Regions from separate parts of the Embleya sp. NPDC020886 genome, predicted to be linked through region 3. Evidence: riboswitches for the same ligand, from Rfam matches in the RefSeq annotation. Region 3 holds a riboswitch; each other region holds the start of a gene.

Region 1 (7,286 bases), on a different contig from region 3:
ACGTCCTCGGGCCGCACGGCGTCGAGCGTCGGGGGCGACCAGCGCGGGGCGCGATCCTTGTCGATCACCTGGGCGCGGATGCCCTCGGCGAGGTCGGGCGTCCGCAGCGCCGCGCTCGACACCCGGTACTCCTGCGCCAACACGGCCTCCAGCGAACCGAGTTCGCGGGCCCGGCGCAGGCTCGCCAGGGTCACCTTGAGCGCGGTGGGCGACTTGGCGCGGATCTGCTCGGCGGCCTGCCCGGCCGCCGGATCCCCGCTGTGGTCCAGGCGATCGAGGATCTCCTCGACACTGTCGCCCGCGTAGCACGCGTCGATCCAGGCGCGCCGCTCGGCGAGTTCGCCGGTGGGGGCCGGTTCGGCGAAGCGCGCGAGGACGTCGGCCGGTTCGCCGGTGGCCAGCGCGTCGAGCATCGCGTCCAGCCGATGCGAGGGCACGAAGTGGTCGGCGAGGCCGCAGGTGATGGCGTCGCCGGGGCCGATGGCGGAGCCGGTCAGCGCCAGGTGGGTGCCCGACTCGCCCGGGGCGCGGGCGAGCAGGTGGGTGCCGCCGACGTCGGGGACGAATCCGATGCCGGTCTCGGGCATGGCGACGGTCGAGCGTTCGGTGACGATGCGCAGGCCGCCGTGCGCGGAGATGCCGACCCCGCCGCCCATCACGATGCCGTCCATGACGGCGACGTAGGTCTTGGGGTAGCGGGCGATGCGGGCGTTGAGCCGGTACTCGTCGCGCCAGAAGTCCAGACTCGCGGTGCCGCCGGAGACGGCGTCGGCGTGGATGGCGCGGATGTCGCCGCCCGCGCACAGCCCGCGCTCGCCCGCGCCGGTGATCGCCACCAGCCGTACGTCGTCGTCGTGTTCCCACGCGGTCAGCGCGGCGTCGATCCGCGACACCATGTCGTGGGTGAGCGCGTTCAGCGCCCTGGGCCGGTTCAGCACGATCCGGCCCAGTGCCGCCTGCCGGTGGGTCAGTACCGGATCCTGGTCCGTGGTCGGGGTCATCGGGCCGCTCCGATCAGTCCGCGCGCGACGATCACGCGCATGATCTCGTTGGTTCCTTCGAGAATGCGGTGCACCCGCAGATCGCGAACGATCTTCTCGATGCCGTAGTCGGCGAGGTAGCCGTATCCGCCGTGCAGTTGCAGTGCCCGGTCGGCCACCGAGAAGGCGGTGTCGGTGGCGAACCGCTTGGCCATCGCGCACAGTTGCGAGGCCCTGGGGTCGCCCTCGTCGAGCGAGGAGGCGGCGTGCCACACCAGGGTGCGGGCGGCCTCCAGTTCGGTGGCCATGTCCGCGAGTTGGAAGCGCAGGGCCTGCGCGTCGATGAGCGCCGAGCCGAACGCCTCGCGGTCGGTGAGATGGCGCACGGCGGCATCCAGCGCGGCTTGCGCGCCACCCAACGAGCAGGCGGCGATGCCGATCCGGCCGCCGTCGAGGGCGCCCATCGCGATCTTGAACCCGTCGCCCTCGGCGCCGAGCCGGTGGCCTGCGGGCACCCGCACGCCGTCCAGGATCACCTGGCGGGTGGGCTGGGCGTGCCAGCCCATCTTGCGTTCGTTGGGCCCGAAGGACAGCCCGTCGGCGTCGCCCTGCACGACGAACGCGGAGATGCCGTCGGCGCCGTCGGCGCCGGTGCGCGCCATCACCAGGTACACCGCGGCGGAGCCGGCGCCGGAGATGAACTGCTTGACGCCGTGCAGGAGATAGTCGTCGCCGTCGCGGGTGGCGCGGGTGCGCAGCGCGGCGGCGTCGGAGCCGGCTCCCGGCTCGGTCAGGCAGTAGCCGGCCAGATCGCGCATCGAGCACAGCCCCGGGAGCCAGCGGGCGCGCTGCTCCGGCGTACCGTGCCGGTCGATGGTCGCGGCGACCATGTTGTGGATCGAGTAGTAGGCGGCGATGGTCGGGCAACCGCCCGCCAGCGCCTCGTGGATCAGCGCGGAGTCGAGCCGATCGAGCCCCGAACCGCCCGCGTCCTCGCGGACGGTGATGCCGCCGAGGCCGAGGTCGGCGCCCTTGCGCAGGACGTCGACGGGGAAGTGGCTGGTGCGATCCCATTCGATCGCGTTCGGGGCGAGGTGTTCGCGGGCGAAGTCCCGGGTGGTTTCGACGATCGCGAGCTGGTCGTCGGTGAGCGTGGTCACCGGGTCAGTCCATCGTGGGGATGTCGAAGTTCGCGCTCTCGCGCGCGGTCGAGGGCCAGCGCGAGGTGATCGTCTTGGTCCGGGTGTAGAAGCGGATCGAGTCGGGCCCGTGCTGGTTGAGGTCGCCGAATCCGGATCGTTTCCAGCCACCGAAGGTGTGATAGGCCACCGGCACCGGGATGGGCACGTTGACGCCGACCATGCCGGTGTTCACCCGGCGGCCGAAGTCGCGGGCGGTGTCGCCGTCCCGGGTGAAGATGGCCACGCCGTTGCCGTACTCGTGCTCGCTCGGCAGCCGCAGCGCGTCTTCGTAGGAGGCCGCGCGGACCACGGACAACACCGGGCCGAAGATCTCCTCGCGGTACACCCGCATCGAGGTCGTCACGTGGTCGAACAGCGACGCGCCGACGAAGTAGCCGTCCTCGTGGCCGGGTACGCGCACGTCGCGGCCGTCCACGAGCAGCTTGGCGCCCTCGGCGACGCCGATGTCCAGGTAGCCGTGCACCCGATCGAGCGCGTCCCGGCCGACCAGCGGGCCGAAGTCGGCGTCCGGGTCGTGCGAGGGGCCCACGCGCAGCGTGGCGATCCGGGCGACGAGCTTTTCCACCAGCGCGTCGGCGGTCTCCGCGCCGACCGGAACCGCCACGGAGATGGCCATGCAGCGTTCCCCGGCGGAGCCGTAGCCGGCACCGATCAGCGCCTCGACGACCTGGTCGAGGTCCGCGTCCGGCATCACGATCAGGTGGTTCTTGGCGCCGCCGAAGCACTGGGCGCGCTTGCCGTTCGCGGTGGCGGAGGTGTAGACGTACTCGGCGATCGCGGTCGAGCCGACGAAGCCCAGGGCCTGTACGCGCGGGTCGGTCAGGAGTGTGTCGACGCTCTCCTTGCCGCCGTGGACCACGTTCAGCACGCCGGGCGGCAGGCCCGCCTCGACGAAGAGTTCGGCCAGGCGCAGTGGCACCGAGGGGTCGCGCTCCGAGGGCTTGAGCACGAACGCGTTGCCGCAGGCGATGGCCGGCGCGATCTTCCACAGCGGGATCATCGCCGGGAAGTTGAACGGGGTGATGCCGGCGACCACGCCGAGGGGTTGGCGCATCGAGTGCACATCGATGCCGGAGCCCGCGTTGTCGGTGAACTCGCCCTTGAGCAGGTGCGGGATGCCGGTGGCGAACTCCACGACCTCCAGGCCGCGTTGCAGGTCGCCGTGGGCGTCGGCGATGGTCTTGCCGTGCTCGGCCGACAGCAGCCGGGCCAGCGACTCGCGTTCGGGTTCGACCAGTTGCAGGAAGCGGGCCAGGACTCGGGCGCGCCGCTGCGGGTTCCAGGCGGCCCACGCGGGTTGGGCCTGCTCGGCGTCGGCGATGGCGGCCAGGGTGTCGGCGCGATCCGCGAGCGGAACGCGTGCCTGTACTCGACCGGTGTTGGGGTCGTACACGTCGCCGAACGCGCCGGATGCGCCGGGGACGTGCTTGCCGCCGATGAAATGGGAAAGTTCGCGGACCATGAACGACCTGTCTCTCGTCGGGTGCGATCCGGAGGTCGGGGCACGACCCGGGTGCGCAACGTCGGCGCGGGTGCGCGTGGTTGCCCGGTGCGGGTCGACGTCGAAGTGGTCAGGAAAACCTGGTGGGTTCGACGTTCGCAGGATCATCCGGGGCGAGGGCGCGGACCGGTGTCATGCGTGTTTGCTCCATCCTCGTGGACAACACGGATATACCCGCGGCCGGTATCCTGACTTCCGGATCGACGCACGATGCCCGCCTTCCCGGCCTTCGCCAGTGGCTTGGTGCTGCGGCAGCGCACTCCCCGGTCACAGTGGCGGGACCATGCCGGATTCACACCGACTTCCCTGCACCGCGGACCTTGTAGTTGAAGACGATATAGTCGGACGTCCTAGTAAGTCCAGTGCCGGCTGTGACCCGACGGCCGGCGTTCGAGGGCGAGTCCGGTGACGAGTTCCGAGGTGACCCGGATCCACACCTGATCCTCGCCGAGGCCGTCGAGGTCGGGCAGCAGACGATCCAGGTGGGCGACGACGTGCGGATCGCCGACCCGGGAGGCGTGTCCGGTCACGGTGCCCGTCCAGCCGGTGCGGGTGGCCCGGTCGACGTGGTCGGCCTGGAACGCGACCACCGCGTCGTGCGCGGCCTTCGCGAGCGAGGAGTCGAGCGGGGCCCGGAACACCACACACTCGCGATCGACGGCGAACGCCACCAGGTGCACGGCCGGCAGCGCGCCCTCGCTCACCACGACGCGTCCCAGTCGGGCGTTGGCCATCAACCGCAACGCCTCATGGCGACCGAGGGGACGTTTCAGCACGGCGTCTTCGCTCATTTCCAACCCTTTGGCCCGCCCCCGACCGGGGGCCGGTCCGGCCGCTTCCCCGGGCGATGGGTGCGGCGGCCGGGCCGACCTCGGCTGCGCACGAAGCAAATACGGCCGGGCTCGACCGCGCTCTCCGTGCGGGCCGACCCGGTGGGTCGGCCGCACCCCCGACTCTGCTCCCGGTCCGTGCGGTCGAGCAGGGCCGTTGGGCCCGGTCGGGTTCGGCGAAGGTCCTCGGCCGGCGGGGGATCGGGGAGCAGCGGTCCCCGCGGGACGTCGAGGTCGCAGGGCGTGCGCTTCGGGGGAGTGCGCCCTGCCGGTGCTTCCGTGCTCCGTCCGATGCGCGCGTCGGCGGCCGAGCGGCCGGGCACGGATGCACACGCGACACCGGGCGCCCCGCCCGCCGCCGCCCCCGGGCCCACCCACTTGATCCACCCGTCCGGCCGCCGTGCGGCTGCCGGACGCCTGCCAGGAATACGAGGAAACGATGACCGACCTCGAATCGCCGCGCGTTGGCTGCAGCGCGGCCCCCGGCGGCCGCCCCGGCCGCCGGCCGAAGCGTGGACACGGCGTTCGCGCGGGGGATTTACGCACGCCCGCGACCTACGACCCCGAATACCGGATCTGGATGGTCGCCCAGCTGGCCCGCCTACTGGACCGAGGCCCCGACCCGGTACTGCTGAGCCTGGGCCGCGGCACCGGGCCGGTCGAAGCCGAACTGGCGCGCGCCGGACACCGGGTGCTCGCCGTGGACGTGCCACCGGAGGCCGTCGACCCGGCCCGCGGCCAAGGCGTCGACGTCGTGCGTGCGGACGTTTTGGACCGGACGTTGCCGAGCGGTGCCCGGATCGTCGTCTACGCCGACGGCCTCGGCTGCCGGCCGAACCACCCGACCCGGGGCCTGCGTTCGATCCTGGAACGGGTCCGCGCCTGGTCGTCGGCCGGCACCGGCGGCCTGGTGGTGGCCGACGATCCGCCCCGGGCCGGCCGGGCCCTCGGGAAGGTCCCCGGCCTGTCCTGGCTCGCCGCCCTCGCGCTGGCCGACGAAGCCGAACTGGTCGGCTTCCGGGACGTGACCGCCGCCACGATCGGCTACCTGCACCCCCGGACCGGCCCGCGCGAGCGCGCGATCGTCACGGCCCACCACTGAACACCGCCCGGCGCGCACCATCGACACCGCAACACCGGCCCGGGGCTACCGCGACAGCGCCGCCCGATAGGGCCGGAAGAACGCGCGCAGCTCCTCCGCGTACAGCTCGGGCTCCTCGAACGCCGCGAAGTGCCCGCCGCGCGGGGGCTCGGTCACTCGCACGACGTTCGTCATGCGCTCCAGCCAGGCCCGCGGCGGGCGCACGACGTCACCGGCGAAGAGCGAGAATCCGGAGGGTACTTCCACCCGCCGGGCGTGCTGCTCGAGCGGGATCGCGGCGTTCGCCCGGTACATGCGCATCGACGAGCCGATCGTCTCGGTGAACCAGTACAGGGAGAGGTTCGTGAGGATCTCGTCCTTGGTGAAGGACCGCTCCACCTCGCCGGCGCAGTCGCTCCACCCCCGGAGCTTCTCGACGATCCACGCGGCGAGCCCGGCCGGCGAGTCGTTGAGTCCGACGGCGGCGGTCTGCGGCTTGGTGCGGTGCATCGCGGCGTAGGCGCCCTCGGTGCCGCCCCAGGCGATCGCCTCGTCGAGCCAGGCGCGTTCCTCGGGCGCCAGGTCCGCCGGGTCACCGGTGAACAAGGGCAGGCCCGCGTCCGTACGGTGGACGGCCACGACCCGGTCGGGGTGGTCGAGCGCGAGGTAGCGGCTCACGTGGCTGCCCAGGTCGCCGCCGGCCGCGCCGAAGCGCGGATAGCCCAGGATGTCCATGAGTTCGGCCCACAGGCCGGCGACGGCGATCGTGTCGAGTGCCGCGCCGGTGGGGCGGTCGGAGTATCCGAAGCCCGGCATGTCCGGCACCACCACGTCGAACGCGTCGGCGGGATCGGCGCCGTGCGCGCCGGGATCGGTGAGGAGCGGGATCACCTTCGTGTAGCGCCAGAACGAGTCCGGCCAGCCGTGGCCGAGCACCAACGGCAACACCGGCCCGGTCGGCGCGACCGCCCGGGCATGCACGAAGTGGGTCCGAAGGCCGCCGAGCGGCACCCGGAAGCGGGGCAACCGGGCGAGCGCCGCCTCCTGCGCGGGCCAGTCGAAGCCGTCCGCCCAGTAGGCGAGGAGCTCGCGCAGGTAGTCGAGATCGGTCCCGAGCGCCCACCCGGCCTCCTCGGGCGTATCCGGCAGGCGCGTCGCGCGCAACCGCGACCGCAGGTCCTCCGACGCCGCGGGCGCGGTCTGCGAGACGAAAGGCTCGGGGCGAGGCAGGGCATCCGACATGGAACGCATGCTAACCGGGCCCGAGCGTGAACACGCCCACCGGTGGCGCAACATCGGCCGCGCCGCCGGTGTGCCGGGTATGTCTGGGGGCCCACGCTCTCGAACGAAACGGACCCCACGTGCGCATCCGACTGTCGCGTCCGCCCCGGATCCCGAAACAACGTCCGCGCCGCACCGGGCCGGCCCGGCGCCGGGCCCGACTCGCCGCGGTGACGGCGGCGACGCTGCTGAGCCTGACGGCCGCCGTCCCGGCGCCGGGCACCTCGATCCCGACGCGATCGCCCGCTTTCGCCGACGTCGCGCAACCGGCGCCGCCCTTCGCCGAGACCCTGACCCCCGAACTGGTCGCCCTGATGCAGCGACTGCGCGTCCCCGGCGCGATCGTCTCCATCCGGACCCCCGAATGGGGCACCTGGACCACGACCCTGGGCACCGGCAACCTGGCCGACG
Region 2 (7,286 bases), on a different contig from region 3:
CGAGGCCGAACGCGCCGAAGGACGCCGCCGTCGCGGTGCCCGATCCGTTCGACGATCCGGAGCCGTAGGCGCTGGTCAGCCAGTCGGCGTTGTAGGGGCTTTCGGCGCGGCCGTACACGCCGCGCTGCATGCCGCCGTTGGCCATGGGCGGCATGTTGGTCAGCCCGATGAGCACGGCCCCGGCGGCCCGCAGTCGCTCGATGGCGAACGCGTCGCACCGGGCGACCAGGCGTTCGAACGCCGGCGAACCGGCCGCCGCCGTCAGTCCCTTCGCGAGGTAGCTGTCCTTCGCCGTGTACGGGATGCCGTCCAGCGGGCCGAGGCTCTCGCCACGCGCCCGGCGGGCGTCGGAGGCCGCGGCGTCGGCGTGGGCGTTCGGGTTGGTCACGACGACCGCGTTGAGCGCGGTGGCGGTGCCGGGCCGGTCATAGGCCGCGATCCGCGCGAGATAGGCGTCGAGCAGGTCGACCGCCGTGGTCTGGCCTTTCTCCAGCGCCACCCGCAGGTCGGCGATGCCGGTCTCCACGACGTCGAATCCGCGGGTCATGCGGGGTGCCTCCTGGCTGGTTCGGTTCGGCGGCCTCGGTAAACCGGTACGCGGGGTCGAAGCCGTGCCCCGAACCCGGGCGGGCGAACGGCATCCCACGTCCGTGCCGGATCGATCCGGCACAGGGCGAGCCTAGGTGCTGCCGGATCGATCCGGCAAACCCTGGGCCGGACATCTAGACTCCGTGGTTGTGAACGCCCGCATCGTGACCCTGATCGACGTGGCACGCGCCGCCGGCGTGTCCCGGAGCACCGCCTCGGACGCCCTGCAAGGCTCCGGACGCGTGGCCGAGGCCACCCGCGCCCGGGTCCGCGAGACGGCGGACGCGCTCGGCTACCGCCCCAACAGCGCCGCCCGCCGTCTGCGCCGCGCCGACGCGGGGGCGCTCGGCCTCTACCTCCCCCGGACCGCGACCCGGCTCGACTACTACCTGGACCTCGCCTTCGGAGCCGTCGAGCGCGCCCAGCACGACGGGCTCGACGTCGTCCTGCTCGGCGGGCCCACGGGCAGTTCCGGACGGGTCGCCTCCCGAGTCGACGGTCTCCTCGTCATCGACCCCGACGGCTCCGACCCGGCCGTCCCGAAACTCCTCGACGCGGGCGTCCCGGTCGTCACCGGCGAGCGCTACCTCGGCCCCAGCCGCGCCCCGATCGGTGCCGTGGTGTGCGACAACGCCGCCTCGCTCGCCGCGGTCCTGGACCACCTGCGCGAACGCGGCGCGCGGCGACCGGCGCTGCTCGCCCCGGGGGGCGACTCGGCGTGGGCCCAAACCCTGCGAGTGAGCGCCGACGCGTGGGGAACGCCGCACGGCGTCCCGGTCACCGTACGCACCGTCCCGTTCGCGGCGACCCCCGCACAGGCGGCCGAAGCCGCCAGGGACCTGCTCACCGCGGAACCGGACATCGACGCGGTGGTGTGCGGCCCCGACGGAGCCGCTCCCGGCGTCCTGCACGGCGCCCGCGCCCTCGGTCGAACTCCCGGCGCGGACCTGCTCGTCGCCTCCTGCGTCGACGGCACCGCCACCCGCACCGGCAACCCGCCGATCACCGCCGTGGACTTGCGCCCCGCCGACTATGGGCAGGCCTGCGCCGAACTCCTGTGCGACATTCTGGCCGACCGCACCCCACCCGACACCGTCCGCCTCCACCCATGGAAACTGCGCACCCGGGCCTCGACCCAGGGTGGCCACTGAACCAACCGCGTGCCGCCCGTTCGAGTGCTTCCCGCCCAAGGCCGATGCCGGCAGGCGCCGACTGCGGAACGTGCTGCGTCGCGTCACTCCCCGCACACTACGACTTGCCTTGATATCTCACGTATTGGCGCCAAATCTCGCATTGCGGCGACAGCCCCCGGGCTCGCCCTGGTCATGACGGCCTGGTTGCTCACAGCCCACGGCACCCCGCCACCCCGCCACCCCGCCACCCCGCCACCAACGTCCCCACCACGGCCGCCGATTACGGTGCCCGCCGGCCGGCCTCCCGGTTCGCCGGCGACGGCAGCGGCGGCAAGTTCATCCCGGCCACCGGTAGCTCGACGACGCCCGAACCGCCCAACACGATGCAGTCCGCACTCGCCCTGGCCGCGGCCGGCGTCGAGGAGGCCACCTTCGAGGACACAGTGGACCGGCTCAAGGCTGCGGCGCCCCCGACCCGCTCGCCACCCGGCAGTCCGTATGGGGCGCGGCCGGAACCCCGTTCCCGCTGAACCCCTCCTTCACCACTCCACTCCCCCTCCCCCGTGCGTCCCCTGACCCGGCCCCGGTGCCGGCCGCAGGCGGGGAGCCCCGAGTGTGGGGCTCCCCGTGTGGTGGAAACCGGCCGGCCCAGGCACTTCGGCGCCGCGGCGAAGGGTCACCGCCGCGCCGGGTCCTCCCCACCGGTCGGCGGTCGGAACGAACACGACACCGGATCGCGAACACCGGCCCCACCGATGCGTCGCCGGCCGTTGTCCGCGTCTTCGGCGCGTGGTCGCCCCATCCGGCTCGTGCGGTGGCTCCCCGCGGCGCCCTCGGCCGGCTAAGCTGTCGCACGCAGTCGGTTCGCCCTGCCATCCGGGTAGGCGCGTCGTAAGAGGGAACCCGGTGTGAATCCGGGACTGCCCCGCAGCGGTGAGTGGGAACGACCGCCGTCAAACAGCACTGGACCCGACTCGGGTCCGGGAAGCGACGGCCAGTAGGTGTCCGCCCTTGGCGGATGTGCCCGCGAGTCCGAAGACCTGCCACTGCCCGTGCGCCGCCGATGCGCACGGTGATCTCGGTGACCTCGTGGGCGGGTCGGCGGACAACCGGTGGGACACGTGCGGGAGTACACCGACGTGACCCGTGTGGTTTGCCATTCCCTTCGTGCCTGCGATCCGTCCCGGGATCTTGTCGACAGGCTCGCGAAGGAGAGTTCCGTGACCACCAAGTCCGCAGCCGCGGCGGCCCGTGCCACCGTGTACGGCTATCCCCGCCAGGGCCCGAATCGGGAGCTGAAGAAGGCCATCGAGGGCTACTGGGCCGGCCGCATCGATGCGCAGGCGCTTCGGGACGCCTCGGCCGAACTGCGCCGCGCCAACTGGGAACGCCTCGCCCAGGCGGGCATCCACGAGGTACCCACCGGCGACTTCTCGCTGTACGACCACGTCCTCGACACCAGCGTGGCCGTGGGTGCGATCCCGGCCCGTCACCGCGCCGCCGTCGAAGTCGACGCCTTGGACGGCTACTTCGCGATGGCGCGTGGCACGCAGGACGTGGCGCCGCTCGAGATGACCAAGTGGTTCGACACGAACTACCACTACCTCGTGCCCGAACTCGGGCCGGACACCGTCTTCGAGGCGAACTCCGCCAAACAGGTGGCCGAGTTCGAGGAGGCCGTCGCGCTCGGCCTGACCGCCCGCCCGGTGTTGGTGGGCCCGCTCACCTACCTCCTGCTTGCCAAGCCCGCGCCGGGGGTCGCGGCCGACTTCGAGCCGCTGACCCTGTTGGACCGGCTGTTGCCGGTGTACGCCCGGCTGCTCGCCGACCTGCGTGCCGCCGGCGCCGAGTGGGTGCAGCTCGACGAGCCCGCCCTGGTCCAGGACCGCAGCTTCGCCGAACTGAACGCCGCCAAGCGGGTCTACCGCGATCTCGGCGGCCGCACCGACCGGCCCAAGCTGTTGGTGGCCTCGTACTTCGACCGCCTCGGCGAGGCGCTGCCGATCCTGGCCCGGGCGCCGATCGAGGGCCTGGCGCTGGACTTCACCGGGGCCGCCGCCGCCAACCTCGACGCGCTGGCCGCGGTCGGCGGGCTGCCCGGGAAACGTCTGGTCGCCGGTGTCGTGGACGGCCGCAACGTATGGATCAACGATCTCGGCAAGTCGCTGACCACGCTCGGCATACTGCTGGGCCTGGCCGACCGGGTCGACGTCGCCGCCTCCTGCTCGTTGTTGCACGTGCCGCTGGACGCCGACGCCGAACGCGACGTCGACCCGCAGATCGCCCGCTGGCTCGCCTTCGCCCGGCAGAAGACCGACGAGATCGTCACCCTGACGCGCGGCCTCGGCCGGGGCACCGACACCATCGCGCCCCACCTCGCCGCCAACCGGGCCGACCTGGCCGCCCGCAGGACCTCCGCGCTCACCCACGACCCCGCCGTACGCGCCCGCGCCGCCGCGGTCACCGACACGGACGCGCGCCGCAGCAAGCCCTATCCCGAGCGAGCCGCGGCCCAACGCGCCCACCTGGGCCTGCCGTTGTTGCCCACGACCACCATCGGCTCCTTCCCGCAGACCGCCGAACTGCGCACCGCCCGCGCCGATCTGCGCGCGGGACGCATCGACAGTGCCGGTTACGAGGAACGCATCGAATCCGAGATCCGCGATGTCGTCGCCTTCCAGGAGAAGGCGGGCATCGACGTCCTGGTGCACGGCGAGGCCGAACGCAACGACATGGTCCAGTACTTCGCCGAACAGCTCGCCGGCTACGTGGCCACCCGACACGGTTGGGTCCAGTCGTACGGCACCCGCTACGTGCGCCCGCCGATCCTGGCCGGCGACATCTCCCGCCCGGAAGCGATGACCGTGCGCTGGACCTCGTTCGCCCAGTCGTTGTCCGACCGCCCGGTCAAGGGCATGCTGACCGGACCGGTAACCATGCTCGCGTGGTCGTTCGTTCGCGACGACCAGCCGCTGGGAGAAACCGCCAGGCAGGTCGCGCTCGCGCTTCGAGACGAAGTCGACGACCTGGAGGCGGCCGGGAGTTCGGTCATCCAGGTGGACGAGCCGGCCCTGCGCGAGACGTTGCCGCTGCGGGCCGTGGACCATGCCGCGTACCTGGCCTGGGCCACCGAGGCGTTTCGGCTGAGCACGTCGGGCGTACGCGCGGCGACCCAGATCCACACGCACATGTGCTACGCCGAGTTCGGCGACATCGTGCAGGCCATCGACGATCTCGACGCCGACGTGATCAGCCTGGAGGCGGCCCGCTCCCACATGCAGGTCGCCGGAGAACTGGCCACCCACGGCTACCCGCGCGAGGCCGGACCCGGCGTGTACGACATCCACTCCCCGCGCGTCCCCGGCACGGACGAGGTGGTGGGCCTGCTGCGCAAGGGCCTGGCCGCCATCCCTGCCGAGCGCCTGTGGGTCAACCCGGACTGCGGCCTCAAGACCCGCGGTTGGCCCGAGGTCCGCGCCTCGCTGGAAAACCTGGTCGCGGCGGCCCGGGAGGTGCGCACGACGCTGCCGCCCTCCTGACCGAGGCTCGCCGGGGCGGGACCTCCCGGTCCTGCCCCGACGGCCGTCGGCAATCCGGGCCGAGGCCGCACCCAAGGCGCCGCGAGCGGCGGATCGGTGTTCGGTCTCGGCTCGGCGGACCCTTCGGTCCGGGTGCCGGGACCTCGGCGCGGAATCGAAGGCAGTCGGCCGCCGGGTCGGCCCGTTTTGGAAGGGCCGTTGTCCTTAGGGGCGTTCCGGGTGTTCCTTCCGGGTGTTCCTACGGGGCTTCCGGGTGTCGTGAGTGCCCCGGTGGTCGCCGGCGGCGGCCCAGGGGGATGACCAGAGGGGTGCCCGAGACGGGGTCGTCGATGATTTGGCAGGGGAGGCCGAAGACGTCCTCGACCAGCTCCGGCGTCACGATGTCGCGGGGTGGCCCGACGGCGAGGACCGTGCCGTCGCGCATGGCGATGATGTGGTCGGCGTAGCGGCAGGCGTGGTTGAGGTCGTGCAGGACCGCGACGAGGGTGTGGCCGTCACGTTCGTTGAGGTCGCGCAGGAGTTCGAGGAGTTCGATCTGGTGGGCGATGTCGAGGAACGTGGTGGGCTCGTCCAGGAGCAGGAGCGGGGTTTGCTGGGCGAGCACCATGGCCACCCAGACGCGTTGGCGCTGGCCCCCCGACAGCGCGTCCACCGGGCGCGGCGACAGGTCGGTGGTCCCGGTCGCGGCCAGGGCGTTCAGCACGGCCGTCTCGTCCTCGTCCGACCACTGGCGCAGGAGCTTCTGGTGGGGATAGCGGCCTCGGGCGACGAGGTCGGCCACGGTGATGCCGTCGGGGGCGACCGAGGTCTGCGGGAGCAGACCCATCCGCCGGGCCACCTCCTTGGCCGGGTAGGACGAGATGGCCTTGCCGTCCAGGTGCACCGTGCCGGCGGCCGGGGTGAGCAGGCGGGACAGGGCGCGCAGGAGCGTGGACTTGCCGCACGCGTTGGGGCCGATGATCGCGGTGACCGCTCCGTCGGGGATGTGCACGGTGAGGTCTCGGACCACGACGCGGTCGTCGTACCCGACGGTCAGCCCCTGTGCCCACAGCCGGGGCGCGGTAGCCGGCGCGGCGGGGTGCGCGCGGGGGTCGACGGCGATGTTCATCGTGGCGAAGTCCGTTCTGCGAAGGAGGGGTTGGGGGTGCGGTGGGCTCGGGCGCAGTCGCCGCGAACCGAGGCGGGCGCCGGGCGGCCCACCGCCGGCGTCGCCCGGGTCGTCACTGCCGCCGTGCCTCGCCGACCAGCAGCCGAATCAGGTAGGCGCCGCCGATGCTGACCGTGACCACTCCCACCGGCAATTGGGTCGGCGCGAACAGGCGTTGGGCGAGCCAGTCGCTCGTGGTCAGCAGCGCCGCTCCCATCGCGGCCGACGGCAATATCGTCACCCCCGGGCTGCGGGCGAGGCGGCGGGCCAGTTGCGGTGCGGCGAGCGCGACGAACGAGATCGGTCCGGCCGCGGCGGTGACCATGGCGGTCAGCGCGACCCCGGTGACCACGAGGGCGATGCGGGTCGGCTCGGTGCGTACCCCCAGGGCGCGGGCGGCATCGTCGCCCATCTCCAGCACCCGCATGCGCCGGCCGAGGATCAGGGCGACCGGCAGCAGGATCGCGAACACGACGGTCACCGGGCGTACTTGCTGCCAGCCCAGGCCGTTGAGCGAGCCGGCTCCCCACACCGCCGCCGCCATCGCGGTCTCCAGGTCGGCCTTGACGATGACCCAGGTGTTGACCGAGGCGAGCAGCGCGCTGATGCCGATGCCGACGATGATCAGCCGAAAACCCTGGATCCCTTGCCGGTAGGCCAGCAGGTAGACCAGCGCGGCAGTTGCCACGCCGCCTGCGAGGGCTCCCGCGGCGACCTGGTAGTAGCCGCCGTGGGCGAGCATGATCACCATGAGCGCACCGGTGTTGGCGCCGGTGTTGAAGCCGATGACGTCCGGACTGCCCAGCGGATTGCGGGTCAACGACTGGAAGATGGCACCGCTGACACCGAGCGCGGCACCGGCGAGCACGGCCAGCAGGA
Region 3 (7,286 bases):
AAGGCCAGGATCGCGGTCACGGTGACCGCGAGGGATATACGAGTCTTCTTCATCGAGTGGTGCCTCTCCGACCCAAACCCAAATGTGGATGTTCCCCGAGTCGTGCACCCTTGTAGACGCCAATGGGACCCGAGAGGTTGCGTTCCTAGTTTGACCCATTCGTGTGAATGTTCAGCCGGACATGTCCCGCCGTGACCAGTTCGGGATCGACCGGACGCAGATCCGAAGCCCACGCGTCCAGCGCGGCGCCGATCTCGCCCTCGGCCAGGGCCGCGCCGATGCCCAGACACCGCATGCCGGCCGCCTCCGCGGCCCGCACACCGCTCTCCGCGTCCTCCACGACCAGGCAACGATCCGGCCGCACGCCCAGCAGTTCGGCCGCGCGCAGGTAGCCCTCGGGTGCCGGTTTGCCCTCGCGGACGTCCTCCGCGGTGACCATGTACACCGGTTCGGGCAGTTCCGCCGCACGCAGTCGGCCGCGGGCCACCCGGCGGGTGCCGGACGTGACGATGGCCCAGCGCGCCGCGGGCAGCGCGGCGAGCAGACCGACCGCGCCGGGCATCGGGCGGATGCCGGTGAAGTCCCGCTCCTCGCGCTCGACGATCCAGGCCGCCTCGACCTCGGCGTCCAGGGTGGGGGCGACCACGCGGACCAGGTCGATGTCCCGCCGCCCGTAGGAGGCCGCGACGGCCACGTCCGGGTCGACGCCGCGGTCGCGCGCCCAGGCGCGCAGGATGCGTTCGATCAGGGGATGGGAGTCCACCAGCACGCCGTCGAGATCGAACAGGATCGCGTCGCAGTCGAGCGTGGTGCCGTCGTTCGCCATGCGGCCAGGCTGTCAGGAGCGGCGGGGCGGCGTCGAGGGCTTCGGTCGGGTGATCACCGCGCCTGGAACGACACTTGGAACGACACCTGGAACGACACCCTGAAGGGCGCCTTGAGGCGTCACCCACACGGCTCAGCCGTTGATCAGAAGCGATCATCTCCGGACCTGGGACGACGGGCCCGTTGCCTAACCGTCACGTTTGCGCCGACCCCAACCGGCTAGGGGCTCACTACGGCCCGGACACGCTCACCCCCAGGCGGACGTCATGTACTTGGTTCTCGCCCTGCTTGCACTGATTGTGATGTTCCTGCTGATACCCGGGCTGGCCTGGCTGGAGGACCACATGTTGGGGCCCCAGGCCCTGCCGAATCCGACACCCGTACCGCCGACCACACGACCGGCGGTCGAACCCGCCACCGCGACCGCCGCCGTGCTGCCCACCGTCGCGCTGCCCGCCGTGCCTCGACCGACCGGGCACACCGTGCGATCGGGACGGGCCCGGCACGCCCGCCGCCCCGATTCGCCGATCGCCTACCGGCACCACATCGGTCGCCGACGCCCGCCCCGAGCCCCGGTCCTTCGTTGACCACAGGCGCACCGTCCCGGAGGCGACCCTGAGCGAGCCCCCCGCGCCGCCGCCGGTGCGTATCGAATCCGTACCGCCCGAACTGGGCTCCCCGCTGGGCGCCGCGCCGCTGTCCGCGCACTCCGACGTCTGGCATGTGCGCGGCAGCGGCGCCGACGCGGTGCTCAAACTCGCGACGCCGGACGGTACGGCGTCCGCCAATCCGCGCTACTGGGCCCGTGAGGTCGAGGCGTACGAGAGCGGCTTCGCGCCCACCGTGTACGCCGCCTTCGGGCTGACCGCGCCCCGGGCGTTGCGGGCCGACCGGCGACCGGACGGGTCGGTGGCGCTGTGGCTCGACTACGTGCGAGGGCGGTCCGGGACCACGTGGGACCTGCCCCGATGGATCGATTTCGCCCGCCGACTCGGCGCCGCGCAGGCCGCGCCGCGCCCGGACGCACCGCTCTGGTTGTTCGAACCCCCGTCCCCGGTCGGACCGCTGGCGGAACGCGCCGCCGAACTGCCGTACGTACCGTGCCACCTGGATCTGCGTCCGGTGAATCTGATCGCGCGGGAGGAGGACTTCGTGCTGTTGGACTGGTCGCATGTGGGCTACGGGCTGCCGGGCGAGGACCTGACCGGGTTGATCCTGGCCCACGCGGCCGAGCCGGAGTCGGCCTCGGAGCTCAATGCCGCGTTGCCGGCCGAGTACGCGCGGGGCGCGGGGCGGTCGGAGGCGGACGTACGGGTCGCGATCGCCGCGACGGCGCCCGCGAGGTACGGGCCCGGCGCGGACGAGGCGACCCGACGGGTGTTGCGGATGTGGACGCGGGAGGCGGCGGCCGGCTGAGCGCCCGGGAGCCGGGTGCCGGCGGGTCGTCGCGCCCTCGTCCCTATCGGCGCGACCTGCGGAGCGCCCAGATCAGGACCAGGACGGTCGTCGCCGCGGCGATGGCGGCGGGGATCGGACGGCTGCGGACCTCCGCCGCGCCGGCCAGGCTCGCGTGCCGGAGCGGGTCGGGGGTGTGGTCGAAGAGCTGGTTGCCGGCCGCGTGGCCGACCTCGACGGTGCGGTCCTTGGCGTGGCCGACCCGGTTTCCCGCCACCTCGCGGGCCCGGGCGGCGCCGTGGCCGGCGGCTTCCTTGACCTGCTCGGCGCGGTGGCCGGCGGCCTCTTTGACCTGTTCGGCGCGGTGGCCGGCGGCTTCCTTGGCCTGTTCGGCCCGGCGCTCGACGGCCTCCTTGGCCTGTTCGGCCCGGTGGCCGGCGGCCTCCTTGACCTGCTCGGCCCGGCGCTCGACGGCCTCCTTGGCCTGTTCGGCGCGATGTCCGGCGGTCTCCTTGGCCTGTTCGGCGCGGTGCACGGCGGCCTCCTTGGCCTGCGCGGTCCTGTGTCGGGTGGTCTCCTTGGCCTGGTCGGCCCGGTCGCGGACCGCGTCCTCGGCCGACTCGGCCCGGTCGGCCACGGCGGCCGCGATCCGTTGCGCCCGGCGCCGGGTGCGCGGCGCGGCGCGGTCGATCCGCTCGGCCGCCTCGCCGACCTTGCGGTGGATCGCCTCGGGCGGCTCGGCCTGGGTCAACTCCTCCACGGCGTGGTCCACTTGCTCCTGTTTGTGGCCGGGGGTGCGCTCCTGCCGGGGAAGCTCGGACGGCACGCGGGGTTCGACGACGGAATCGGCGGGCGGTGGCACGGTCGGGTCGACGGCGATCTCGTCGGGCTCGCGCGACGCGGACCTGCCGCCGGGCTCTCGGCCTGGGGTACTCATCGGTGCGTACTCCTCTTCACGGTCTCGATGTCCTCGCGTCATCGCCGAGGACCGCGCGCCCTGCGTCTGCCCGGCGAACGGCCGGTCATTCGTCCTCGGCGGCCCTTCGACGGCCGGGGCCGTCTCCCCGATCCTGCCGGGGGCGCAGACCCGGCAGGACCGAGGACACGGTCCCGGCGTTCGGTGCGTCGATGCCGGAATCGGTGTCTCCGGGACGAGGCTAGGAAAGTCCGCGCCGCAGATCCGGGAATGTCACCCGGATGCGCGGCGGCGTGTCCGATGGATCACCCGCTCGGCCGGATCCGGAGCGCGTCCCGGGGGCCGAGCGGGCGATCGTACGCGGTCAGTGTGCGCCGTCACGCCCGCGCGCCGACGACCCGATCCGGACCCGGGTCGGTTGCGGCGGCTTGTCATGGAAGACGCAGTCGCCGCACGTACCGCCGCCGGGAATCCGGTAGTACAGGCAGCACGTGGTGCGCCGGAACGCGCCCAGGGCGCCGTGCAGCCCACTCCCTCGCAGCAGGCCCGTGGCCAACAGACCGTCGGCGAACGACCGGGTCGTCGTCACGAGCTCCGGCTCGTCCGGCGCCGGGTGCCGGTGCAGCACCCGGGCCGCACCCACCAGCGCCGACGCGGCGTTGCCGGCCAGCAGGCGCTCCGCGATCGGCACCACCGCCCGAGTGGCCCGGGCCAGCGGCACCAGGTGCGCGGTCATCACCGCGGCGTACACCCGGTCGATCCCGGCCCGGTTTGCGAGCACCGGCGTCGGGATCGGATCCGGCGCCCACAGTTCGATCGCACCGCTCGCCGGGAAGCGCCAGTGCGTCCGGACCGGGTCCAGGTCCGGCACGACCCGACCGAGCACCGCCGCGCCGAGCGCCACCGACCACAACCGCGAGGCCACGCCCAGGTACAGGATCGACGCGGCGACCCGCGGCTCGTCGGTGCGCAACCGGCCCCGCACGTACTCCACCCGGGCCGCCCACGCGTCGGGCGCGGCGCGGTCGTACAACTCGACCAACGGCCGAAAGCCCGCGCCGTCGGCGATCGCTCCGGTCCGCAGCACGAAGTAGGGCCCCACCTCGGCGACTCGGGCCATCGCGTCGCCGACCCCGGGCCGTGCCGCCGAACCGCTCAGCGGTTGTCGCCCGGACGCCACAGCAGATCACCCGCGCCACCCGCGTCGGCCCGTCGGGCGAGCACGAACAGCAGGTCGGACAGCCGGTTGAGGTAGCGCGCGGTGAGCGGGTTCACCGTCGCGGACCCACCCGCCGCCGGTTCGTCCGCCTCGATCAGCGCCCAGGTCGAACGTTCGGCGCGCCGGGCCGCGGTGCGGGCCACGTGCAGCAGGGCCGCGGCAGGGCTGCCGCCGGGCAGGACGAACGAGCGCAGCGTGGGGAGTTCCGCGTTGAACGCGTCGCAGTGCTCCTCCAGCCGGGCCACGTCGGCCTCGGTGATCCGCAGCCGGGTGTCGCCTTCGGCGATCGGCGCGCACAGGTCCGCGCCGACGTCGAACAGGTCGTGTTGCAGTTGGGCCAACACCGCACGGGTCTGCGGCTCCGGGTCGCCGAGCGCGAGCACGACCCCGATCGCCGCGTTGGTCTCGTCCGTGTCGGCGTAGGCCGCCAACCTCGGATCGGTCTTGCACGTCCGGGAGTTGTCGCCCAGCGCGGTGGTACCGGCATCGCCGGTACGGGTGTAGATCCGGCTCAGTACCAAGGACATGGCGGCAGCACCGGCCTCTCTCGGGGAAATCCGCCCCGGTTGGTGAGGTGGCGACGACGTGAGTCTCCTGGCTCTCGGCTCTTCGCTCCTCCCGGCCTTCCCACCCCGTCGCGGGGTCGTGGCCGGTGTGGGAGTCGCTCCCCGATCACAGTGGCGGGACCGCGTCGGATTCACACCGACTTCCTCGTACCGCCGTCGCATAGCGCCTCCCACCATGACACGCGCGCCGGGCCGGGTCCACTGTCGGGCCCGGTCGGTCCACGCTTGTGGGTGAAGCTCGCCGCCGCTCCGCGTGCCGCGTCGCGAACCGGTGGGCACTGCGCACAGGATCGGGGTTCGAGAGCGGCTCCCTCGGCCGGCATCGGATCCGGCGGGCGCCGGCCGACCCATCCCAGATCCGGCCGTGTCCGGACCAGAGTGCCGGAGGATTGTGTGGCCACGGTTTCCGGAACACCCGAACCGGCCGTCCGGATGCGTCGAGTCGGTGTGGTGCTCGTGTGTTGCGCGGTGTTGTTCGGTGTGGGCGCCGGGTGCCCCGCCGTTGCCGTGGTGCCCATCCCGTCGCTGCCGCCCGTGGTCGCCGGCCCGGCCGGCGACTCCGCTCCGGGCTCGCGTGTCGACCGGGTACGGCCGAACGGCGGGTTCGGAGCGCCGATGCCGGCCGCGCCGCGGGCCGTCACGGATCGGGTCGGCACTCGCGCCGGGCAGTCGGTGGACGTCCCGGTGCTGGCCGGCGACACCGGTGAGGGGCTGGCCCTGGTGTCGCACACCAATCCCGAGCACGGTCTGGTCCTCGACGTCGAGGGCGCTCCGGACGAGGGCACGACGGAGGCCGTGTTGCGCTACACGCCGGGGCCGGGCTTCGCCGGGCGCGACGGCTTCCACTACACGATCGTCGACCGGCTCGGCCGCCAGGCCACCGCGACCGTGCGGATCGACGTGGCGGCCGATCCGGGAGCGGCGGAACGGGCGGTCGAGCCGAGGACGGGCCGGCTCGGCGTGCATCGCGGCGTCGACGAACTGCGGGCGCCGGCGGCCGTGACGCGGCAGGGCGGGCACGATTCGGGCGGCGGACTGTTGCTGTCGGCCTTCCTGGGCTCGGCGTTGCTCGGCGCGGGCATCCTGGGTTGGGTGGCGCACCGTCGGCCGGGGCGGCGGCAGGTGCGCTGAACGGGTGGTGATCGGCGGGCCGATTGCCGGGCCGGTCACCGAACCGATCACTGAAGCGATCGGGAAGCGACCGGGAAGCAGTCGGGACCCGATCACCGGGCCGTTCGCCGCGCTCGGCGCACCCGGTCAGGGCTTTCGGGCCTCCCGGGCCTCCCCGGCCTCGCGGGTCAACCGGTAGAGCCCGTACAGCACTTCGGCGATGCCGACGATCAGCAGCACGACGCCGATCTTCCCGAGCGCGATCACGGGTGTGTCGACGTCGTCCGCGAACAGCTTCAGGGCCGCGCCCACCAGCGCGCTCGCCAGGCCGGCCGTCAACGAACCGCGTGCCTTCGTCATGTTCTTCCCTCCTCCACTCGACCTGCGGACATGCCTACGAGGCTAGGTCCGGGGCCGGGGCCGGCACGCCCTCCGCGAGGACGACCCGGCGTACACACTTCGGCCCAGGCGGGGCCCGATTTCCGGCCCGCGAGCGGCTTCGGCGGACCCGGCCCGCCGGGGGCACAGGTGGGGCCGGCCCCACCCTCGGACGGTGGCCGACCCCATGGGCAGGGGCGATTCGCGCTCCTAGCGTTGGACCCGGTGCCGTACACGGGGTGGCGGCCGGATCGGCGGGAGAATCGACGTGGGCGGGCAACCGACACACGAGTGGTACACGGCGCCGGCCGAGTGGGAGGGCGCCGGCCCGCCGGCCGTCCGGCTCGACGCGGTGCGCAAGGTCCACGGCCGGGGCTCCGCGTCGGTCGCCGCCCTCGACGGGGTCGACATCACGTTCGGGCAGGGCTCGTTCACCGCCGTGATGGGCCCGTCCGGCTCCGGCAAGAGCACCTTCCTGCACTGCGCGGCCGGTCTGGACCGACCCACGTCGGGCACGGTCACGGTGGCCGGCCAGGACCTCGCCGAGTTGAACGAGAACGCGCTGACCAAGCTCCGCCGGGAACGCATCGGCTTCGTCTTCCAGGCGTTCAACCTGCTGCCCACGCTCACCGTGGAACAGAACATCACGCTGCCGATGCGGTTCGCGGGCAAACGCGCCGACCGCCGGCGTGTCGCCGAGGTGATCGCGCACGTGGGCCTTACCGACCGGGCCCGACACCGACCGCACGAGTTGTCCGGCGGCCAGCAGCAGCGGGTCGCGATCGCTCGCGCGCTCGTCGTGAGGCCCGCCGTGCTGTTCGCGGACGAGCCGACCGGTGCGCTGGACACCCGGACCGCGGCCGAGGTGCTCGGCCTG
Region 4 (7,286 bases), on a different contig from region 3:
CGGGCCCGGTCGAATCGGCCGCGCGGGCCCGTCGGTTCCGGATCGGGCGGGGGTGAGCGCATGTTGCGGACAACCCTGCGCGGGTTCCTGGCACATCGCGGTCGGCTGCTGCTGTCCGGTCTCGCGGTGCTGCTGTCGGTGGCGTTCGTGACGGGCACGCTGGTGCTCGCCGATACGACGACCCGGGCCGCGACGGATCTGGCGGTGGACGGCGCAGCCGATGTGACGGTGCGCGCGCCGGATCCGGACAGCGACGCCGGGCTGCGCTCGGCCGCGCCCGGTGGGCCGCCGACCCTGCCGGCCGGCGTGCTCGAGGCGGTCCGGCGGGTGCCGGGGGTGGCCGCCGCCCATCCGGTGATCGAGGTGCACAACGTGGCCGTGGTGGCGCGCGGCGATCAGCGGGTGGAGGGCACGGCGGGCGGCCGGACCGTGGCCGGGAACCGGCTTCCCGATCCGGGCTCGCCCGTCCGGTTGACCTCGGGCCGGGAGCCGCACGGCCCCAGTGAGGTGGTGCTCGACGCGAGTTCGTCGCGGCGGGCTCACCTGAGGCTCGGTGATCGGGTCCGGATCGTCGCGGTGCCCGGCGGCTTCGAGGCGGTGATCGTGGGCATCGCGACGTTTCGCGCCCTCGATCCCGGATATCCCGCGGTCTTCCTGGACACCGACGCCGCCCGCTCCCGGCTCCTGGGTGTGCCGGACGTGCTGACCTCGGTACGGGTGGACGCGGCGGCCGGTGTCGCCGACACCGAATTGGCCCGGCGCGTGAGCGACGCCCTGGGCGCGAGCGCGAGCGCGCAGGTGCGCACTCGGGCCCAATTCGCCGCCGCGGAGGCGGACGAGGCGGGTGCCGGTGTCGAGTTTGTACGTACGGCGATGCTCGGCTTCGCGGGCGTCTCGCTGCTGGTGGCCGGCTTTCTGATCGTCAACACGCTCTCCATGCTTGTCGCCCGCCGCACCCGAGAGCTGGGGCTGCTGCGAGCGCTGGGCGCCAGCCGTGGCCAGGTCCGTCGCTCGGTCCTGGTCGAGGCGCTGCTGCTCGCCGCGATCGGCTCGACCCTGGGCCTGGCCACGGGTATCGGCCTGGCCGCGCTGGTGCGTGAGGCGATCGGCGGCGCGGGCGTGGGCCCGGCCGACGCCCCGTTGGCGATCACCGCCCGCACGCCGATCGCGGCCTACCTGGTCGGCGTACTGGGCACCCTGCTCGCCGCCGCCGTGCCCGCCGCCCGGGCGAGCCGGGTCGCGCCGATGGCGGCGCTGCGCGAGGCGGCGGGTCCCGCGACCACCCGTCCCGCCCGGCGGCGCACCGTGATCGGCGCGGGGATCGGCGCGGCCGGCGTCCTGGCGGCCCTGGTCGGCGGGGCGCTCGCGATCGTGGGGGTCGTACTGAGCCTGGTGGCCGTGATCGTGCTCGGCCCGCTGCTGGTGCGCACGGTGATCCCGGTGCTCGCGCGGCTCACCGGCCGGCGCGGCGCCGGCATCGATCGACTCGGGCGGGAGAACCTGGTGCGGGACCCCCGACGTACCTCGGCCACCGCGGTGGTCGCCGCGTCCGCGAGTGCGTCAATGGATGCCCGGATCGATCGCACCCTCGGGTCCGACATCACGGTTCAGAGCAGCAAGGGCGACGCCCCGCTGACCGCGGAGGTGGTCGAGGCCGTCCGCCGGGCGCCGGGTGTGGGCCGGGTGATCCGGCTGCGCGAGGCCCGGGTCGAGGTGGTAACCGACGGCGGATCCCGAAACGCGTGGGTACAGGGCGCCGATCCGGACCTGCCCGCGGTCCTGCGGCAGCGGTCGCCGACCGGCGTGCTGCTGCCGGCGCCGCCTCCGGGCACGATCAGCCTGGGCGCCGGATACGCGGCCGGCCTGCGGCTGTCCGTCGGCAGCCCGGTGCGTCTGCGCGGCCCCGCCGGCGCCGAGGCCACCGTGACGGTCGGTGCGCTGCGGGCGCCGGACCCGGCGGGTCGGTCGATCGGCCGTCGGGACGCACCGCTGACCGACCTGGACACGCCGGCCCGGATCGCGCCGGGCGCGCAGGAGGCGATGATCTTCGTCGACGCCGCGCCGGGCACCGAGCGAGCCGCGCTGAAGGCGAGCCTGGCCCGGGCCCTGGCACCGTTCCCCCAGGCCGCGGCCCGCGACCGGGAGGAGTACAAGAACGTGATCCGGGCCGGAATCGACGGGGTGCTCGACCTGGTCTACGCGCTGCTCGGGTTGGCGATCCTGATCGCCGCCCTGGGCGTGGTCAACACGCTCACCCTCTCGGTGCTCGAACGCACCCGGGAGATGGGCCTGTTGCGGGCGATCGGCACCTCGCGCGGGCAGATCCGGCGCATGGTCCGGGCCGAATCGGTGGCACTGTCGGCGTACGGCACGCTCCTGGGACTGCTGCTGGGCGTCGGCTGGGGAGTGACCGCCCGGCGCGGACTGGCCGATCAGGGCCTGGAGGTGCTCGCCGTCCCGTGGTCGACGCTCGCCGTGATCGCAGCCGGATCCGCAGTGGTGGGTGTGCTCGCGGCGCTGCTCCCCGCACGCCGGGCGGCACGGATCCCGGTCCTCACCGCGATCGGGGCACAGTAGTGCGACGCCGAGTCCGGTCCGCCGCCGCACTCGTGCCCACGAGCTCGTGCTCGCCGACTCCGATCAGGACGGGAACTCCCATGTGGCCCAAGCGTTCACCATCTTTCGCCGGCCGCGCACTCGGTCGCCCGGTGCGCCTGTGCGTGCTCACCGGCCTCCTGCTGGGCGGATCCGCGTGTGCCGAACCGGACTCGCCGTCTCAGGCAACCACCCGCCGGGCGCAGTACACCATCGACGCGCCGCTCACCCGGCTCGTGATCGTCGGCGGAGCGGGTCGGGTGCAGGTGGTTCAGGGCGGGCCCGGGTCGGTGCGGGTCACCGAGATCAAGCATTTCGGCACCGCGGAACCCGCAACCGAACACATGTCGGCCGAGGGCACGCTCACGCTGCGGCACACCGTGAGCGGCAGCGCGCAGGTCTCCTACGAGGTGAGCGTGCCGCCGGGGCTCGCGGTCCGGGTCGGCACCACCTCGGGGCAGGTCACGCTGACCGGCCTGTCCGGCGATCTGGACGCGCGGACGGCACAAGGCGGCATCCGCGGCGAGCGGTTGACCACGCGTACGGTCGTCGCCCGGGCCGACCGGGACGCGGTGGACCTGTCCTTCGCCGCGCCGCCCGATCGAGTCGACGCCGAAGGCGACAACGCCCGGGTCCGGCTGCCGGCCGGCACCGCCTACGCGACGGACGCGAGCAGCGAGCACGGCTCGGTCAAGGTCGACGTGGCCCGGGATCCGGCCGCACCGCACCGGGTGCGGGTGCATGCCACGTCCGGCGAGGCGGACATCCTCCACACGCGGTAGCGCCGCCCCGTGCGGCTCCGGCCGATGCGCCGGATGGGGGAGTATCACCTCCTCCGACTCGGCCCGCATCCGGGCCGCTTGGACGTCGCGCGCGACGGCCTGGGCAAGCAGCATCCGCAGCACGAGCCCGACGAGCGCAACCCCCAGGACGGCCATGCCCCGTAGGCGACCTCCGCCGCAGGGACCCACCTTCGGATCCATCCGCGTCTCCACCCGTTGTTCCACCCGTGGGTCCAGGCGCGGAGAGGGTTGCCGGTCCCGAGAGGACCCGGCCGGCGTCGGTGGGCGTGAGCGCCGACGAGGCACGACGAGCGGTTTGGTAGCCTATCGCCGCCGTGGTGTACGGGAAGCCGGTCGAATGCCGGCGCGGCCCTCGCCACTGTAGCCGCGGAGTCCTGCGGCCCTCGCCGACCGCTCCCACAGCGGTCGGGGTCACTGGGTGGATCGGGAACGAGCCAACCGGGAAGGCCGGCTGCGGAACGTCGATGCGGAAGCCAGGAGACCGGCCACGGCGCGACATGTTCCACGAGGGTTGGAGAACACATGCCCCGCGCTGCCCTGCGCCCGTTTCGATTCGAACGTTTCATACCTCCGGCGCGCGCCCCGCGTTCCACGCGCTCCGGACTCGCTGCCGTGGCGATCCTGCTCGTCGGCGCGCTCGGCGCGTGCACGGGTGCCCCCGAGGCCGACAAGCCCGCCGCGGCGGCCGGGAGCAGCCACTCGACGCCGGTGAGCGTGAGCAGGTGCGGCGTCACCACCACCGTGACGTCACCGCCGGCCCGGTTGGTCACCCTCAACCAGGGCGCCACCGAAGTCGCCCTGGCTCTCGATCTACAGACCCGGATGGCCGGGACGGCGTACCTCGACGACGCGGTCCCGGCGCGATGGAAGGCGGCCTACGACACCGTCCCGGTGCTCTCCGAGAAGTACCCGTCCAAGGAGAAACTCCTCGCGGCGCGCCCGGATTTCCTCTACGCCTCCTACTCCAGCGCCTTCACCGACAAGGTGGCGGGCACGCGGGACGAACTGGGTTCCCAGGGCATCACCACCTACCTGTCGCCGTTGGGGTGCGCCGACAGCAAGCAGCAGGCGTCGGCGTCCTTCCAGACGGTGTGGGACGAACTGGGCGATGTCGCCGAGGTGTTCGGTGTCGCACCGCGCGCCGCCGCCATCCGGGATGCGCAGAAGCGGCAACTTGCCGAAGTCACGGCCAAGTCGGCGGGCAAGGGCCTGAACGTGCTCTGGTACGACTCGGGTACCAAGACCCCGTACGTCGGCGCGGGCCACGGCGGACCCCAGCTCGTGCTCGACGCCGTCGGCGCCCGCAACGTCTTCGACACGCTGGCCGGTGGCTGGAAGACCACGAGTTGGGAGCAGGTGGTCGCGGCGGACCCGGACGCCATCGTGCTCGCGGACGCCGGTTGGGACACCGCACAGTCCAAGATCGACTATCTCGAACACGACCCCGTGCTGAACAAGCTCAAAGCAGTGCAGCGCCGTGCGTACGTGGTCGTGCCGTTCTCCGAGTCGACCCCCGGCGTGCTGCTCGCCGACGGTGCCGTCCGGGTCTCGGCCGGCCTGGGCAACCTGACCCCGCGTCCGTGACGGATCGTCCCGCCGCACGGCTCGCGGGCGCGAGCCGTGCGGCGGTGGCCCTGGCCGTCGCCGCCGTACTGCTGTTGTCCACCGTGCTGCTCGGCCTCGCCGTGGGATCGGTCCACGAGCCGCCGCACGTCGTGGCCGACGTGGTGCTGCGCCGACTCGGTCTCGGTGGCTCCGACGTCACGGCGCTGGACGACCGGATCATCTGGCAACTGCGGCTGCCGCGCGTCCTGGGGGCCGCCGCGACGGGCGCGGGACTCGCGGTGTGCGGCGCGGTGTTGCAGACCCTGACCGGCAACGACCTGGCCGACCCCTACCTGCTCGGGATCTCCAACGGCGCCGCCGTCGGCGCGGTCACCGTGATCGTCCTCGGTGTCGGAGTCTCCGGCACCGCGGTGATCGGCGCGCTCCCGGCCGCCGCCTTCGTCGGTGCCCTGCTCGCCGTCCTGGTCGTGCTGACCCTCGCCGGTGCGCACAGCCGGACCCTGCCGGCCTCGCGGACCGTGCTGGCCGGCATCGCGGTGGGGCAGTTGTGCGGCGCGTACACCTCGTTCGTCGTGCTCGTCCTCGGCGACCGCAACGCCGTCCGCGGCGTCATGGAGTGGACGCTGGGCTCGGTGGCCGGGGTGCGGTGGAACACGGCCGTCTTCCTGGTCGTGGTGGCCGTCCTCGGCACGGTGGCGATGGTCGCGGCCGCCCGGGACCTCGACGCGTTCGCGTTCGGCGAGACCGCGGCCCGTTCCGTCGGTGTGCACGTCGAACGCACCCGCTGGGCCCTGATCGCCGCGGCGGCGCTGGTGACCGCATGTCTGGTCGCCAATACCGGCGTCATCGGGTTCGTGGGTCTGGTCGTGCCGCACGTCGTCCGCCTGGTGTGCGGCCCGCGCCATGCCCTCCTGCTGCCCATGTCCGCGCTCGTGGGCGCGTCGCTGCTCGTGGGCAGCGACATCGTGGCGCGCTCGGTGCTCCCGGAGCAGGAGATCCCCGTCGGCGTCGTCACCGCCGGGCTCGGAGCGCCGTTCTTCGCATGGTTGTTGTGGCGCCAGGCGGCCGGCAGGTCGGCCGGGGGGAGTCGGCCGTGATCGTCGTGAACCCGGCGGCGCCGGCCGCCGAAAACGTCGGCGTGCGCGTCGACGGCGCCACGTTGTTGACGGACGTGACGGTCGGCTTCGCCCTCGGTCGGGTGACGGGCCTGCTCGGGCCGAACGGCGCCGGCAAGACGACGCTGCTGCGGGCCCTGGCCGGGCTGCGCCGGCCGCAGACGGGCCGAGTCCTCCTCGACGGCGACGACCTGTACAGCCTCACGGCCCGCCGACGCGCGCGCCGGGTGGCCTTCATGGAACAGCAGGCCGACACCGCGCTGCCGCTGACGGCCCGCCAGGTCATCGACCTGGGGCGCACGCCGCACCGCGGCCGGTGGCCCGTGCTGCCCGGCCTCGCGACCGCACACGAGCAGGCCGTGCTCGCCGAGGCCGCCGCAGCCACCGATGTCGGCGCGCTGCTCGACAGGACCTGGTCGTCCCTGTCCGGCGGCGAGCGCCAGCGCGTGCAACTCGCGCGCGCCCTGGTCCAGGAACCGGAGGTGCTCCTGCTCGACGAGCCCACCAACCACCTCGACCTGCGCTACCAACTCGGCTTCCTCGACACCGTGCGCGGGCTCGGTATCACCACCGTCGCGGCTCTGCACGACCTCGAACTCGCCGCCGCCTACTGCGACGACGTCGCCGTGCTGCTCGAAGGCCGGCTGGTGGCCCATGGGCCCGTCGCCGAGGTGCTCACCTCCGCCACGATCGCGCGCGTCTACGGCGTCGACGCGACCGTGGAGCGGCACCCCTTGCACCACCGACCACACATCCGATGGAACGGCTTGCTTTCCGAGGGGATCGAGTCATGAGCCAAGACCGTGCGGGACCCTCCGCAGGGCCTGCTTCGGGCCGTACGACGGTCCTGGTCGGCATGTCCGGCACGGAGGTCGATCGCCGGGCCGAGCTGTGCACGGCCGCCGTGTCGTGGCACGCCACGACGGCGTTCCTGCAACTGGGTGAGCCGTCCCTGTCGGCCGAGCTGACCAGGCTGGCCGACGCGGGCGCGGAGACCGTCGTCCTGATCGGGGTCCGCCTCGGCGCATCCGGTCCGGGCCACTCCTGGCTGCGGCGGATCGCGGCCTACTGGTGGCGCGAGCGCGCCGGCCATCGCCCCGTGCTGCTCGTCGCCGCCCGGCTCGTCGACTCGGCGGATGGCGTGGCCGATGCCGTGGCCTCCGCCGAACGGATCACCGGCGAGGAACCCGGTCTCACCTCTCCGGTC

What was found. A riboswitch is a leader RNA that binds a small molecule or an ion and turns the genes downstream of it on or off. The one in region 3 is predicted to bind cobalamin.
Region 1: it holds a riboswitch for cobalamin, as region 3 does, so the genes downstream of both, ACH4U8_RS11105 (CoA-acylating methylmalonate-semialdehyde dehydrogenase) here and ACH4U8_RS26920 (cob(I)yrinic acid a,c-diamide adenosyltransferase) in region 3, are expected to answer to the same signal.
Region 2: it holds a riboswitch for cobalamin, as region 3 does, so the genes downstream of both, metE (5-methyltetrahydropteroyltriglutamate--homocysteine S-methyltransferase) here and ACH4U8_RS26920 (cob(I)yrinic acid a,c-diamide adenosyltransferase) in region 3, are expected to answer to the same signal.
Region 4: it holds a riboswitch for cobalamin, as region 3 does, so the genes downstream of both, ACH4U8_RS41500 (ABC transporter substrate-binding protein) here and ACH4U8_RS26920 (cob(I)yrinic acid a,c-diamide adenosyltransferase) in region 3, are expected to answer to the same signal.

Annotation. Positions count from the first base shown of each region.
Region 1 is NZ_JBIRRX010000003.1:14,436-21,721, forward strand. Features, by position in the region: gene ACH4U8_RS11095 (enoyl-CoA hydratase/isomerase family protein) at 1-1,001, opposite strand, end outside; gene ACH4U8_RS11100 (acyl-CoA dehydrogenase family protein) at 998-2,140, opposite strand; gene ACH4U8_RS11105 (CoA-acylating methylmalonate-semialdehyde dehydrogenase) at 2,145-3,644, opposite strand; cobalamin riboswitch at 3,844-4,014, opposite strand; gene ACH4U8_RS11110 (pyridoxamine 5'-phosphate oxidase family protein) at 4,034-4,474, opposite strand; gene ACH4U8_RS11115 (hypothetical protein) at 5,094-5,615, shown strand; gene ACH4U8_RS11120 (epoxide hydrolase family protein) at 5,661-6,836, opposite strand; gene ACH4U8_RS11125 (serine hydrolase domain-containing protein) at 6,956-7,286, shown strand, end outside.
Region 2 is NZ_JBIRRX010000005.1:444,501-451,786, forward strand. Features, by position in the region: gene ACH4U8_RS21075 (amidase) at 1-547, opposite strand, end outside; gene ACH4U8_RS21080 (LacI family DNA-binding transcriptional regulator) at 738-1,739, shown strand; cobalamin riboswitch at 2,601-2,766, shown strand; gene metE (5-methyltetrahydropteroyltriglutamate--homocysteine S-methyltransferase) at 2,942-5,260, shown strand; gene ACH4U8_RS21090 (ABC transporter ATP-binding protein) at 5,499-6,368, opposite strand; gene fepG (iron-enterobactin ABC transporter permease) at 6,481-7,286, opposite strand, start outside.
Region 3 is NZ_JBIRRX010000008.1:168,646-175,931, reverse strand. Features, by position in the region: gene ACH4U8_RS26950 (L,D-transpeptidase family protein) at 1-53, opposite strand, end outside; gene ACH4U8_RS26945 (HAD-IA family hydrolase) at 146-826, opposite strand; gene ACH4U8_RS26940 (hypothetical protein) at 1,092-1,412, shown strand; gene ACH4U8_RS26935 (phosphotransferase) at 1,468-2,241, shown strand; gene ACH4U8_RS26930 (hypothetical protein) at 2,285-3,157, opposite strand; gene ACH4U8_RS26925 ((2Fe-2S)-binding protein) at 3,501-4,316, opposite strand; gene ACH4U8_RS26920 (cob(I)yrinic acid a,c-diamide adenosyltransferase) at 4,292-4,882, opposite strand; cobalamin riboswitch at 4,943-5,070, opposite strand; gene ACH4U8_RS26915 (Ig-like domain-containing protein) at 5,315-6,052, shown strand; gene ACH4U8_RS26910 (DUF5708 family protein) at 6,179-6,391, opposite strand; gene ACH4U8_RS26905 (ABC transporter ATP-binding protein) at 6,678-7,286, shown strand, end outside.
Region 4 is NZ_JBIRRX010000021.1:10,378-17,663, reverse strand. Features, by position in the region: gene ACH4U8_RS41515 (ABC transporter permease) at 61-2,577, shown strand; gene ACH4U8_RS41510 (hypothetical protein) at 2,658-3,377, shown strand; partial or broken gene ACH4U8_RS41505 (DUF2975 domain-containing protein) at 3,420-3,536, opposite strand; cobalamin riboswitch at 3,678-3,903, shown strand; gene ACH4U8_RS41500 (ABC transporter substrate-binding protein) at 4,011-4,982, shown strand; gene ACH4U8_RS41495 (FecCD family ABC transporter permease) at 4,979-6,061, shown strand; gene ACH4U8_RS41490 (ABC transporter ATP-binding protein) at 6,058-6,873, shown strand; gene ACH4U8_RS41485 ((2Fe-2S) ferredoxin domain-containing protein) at 6,870-7,286, shown strand, end outside.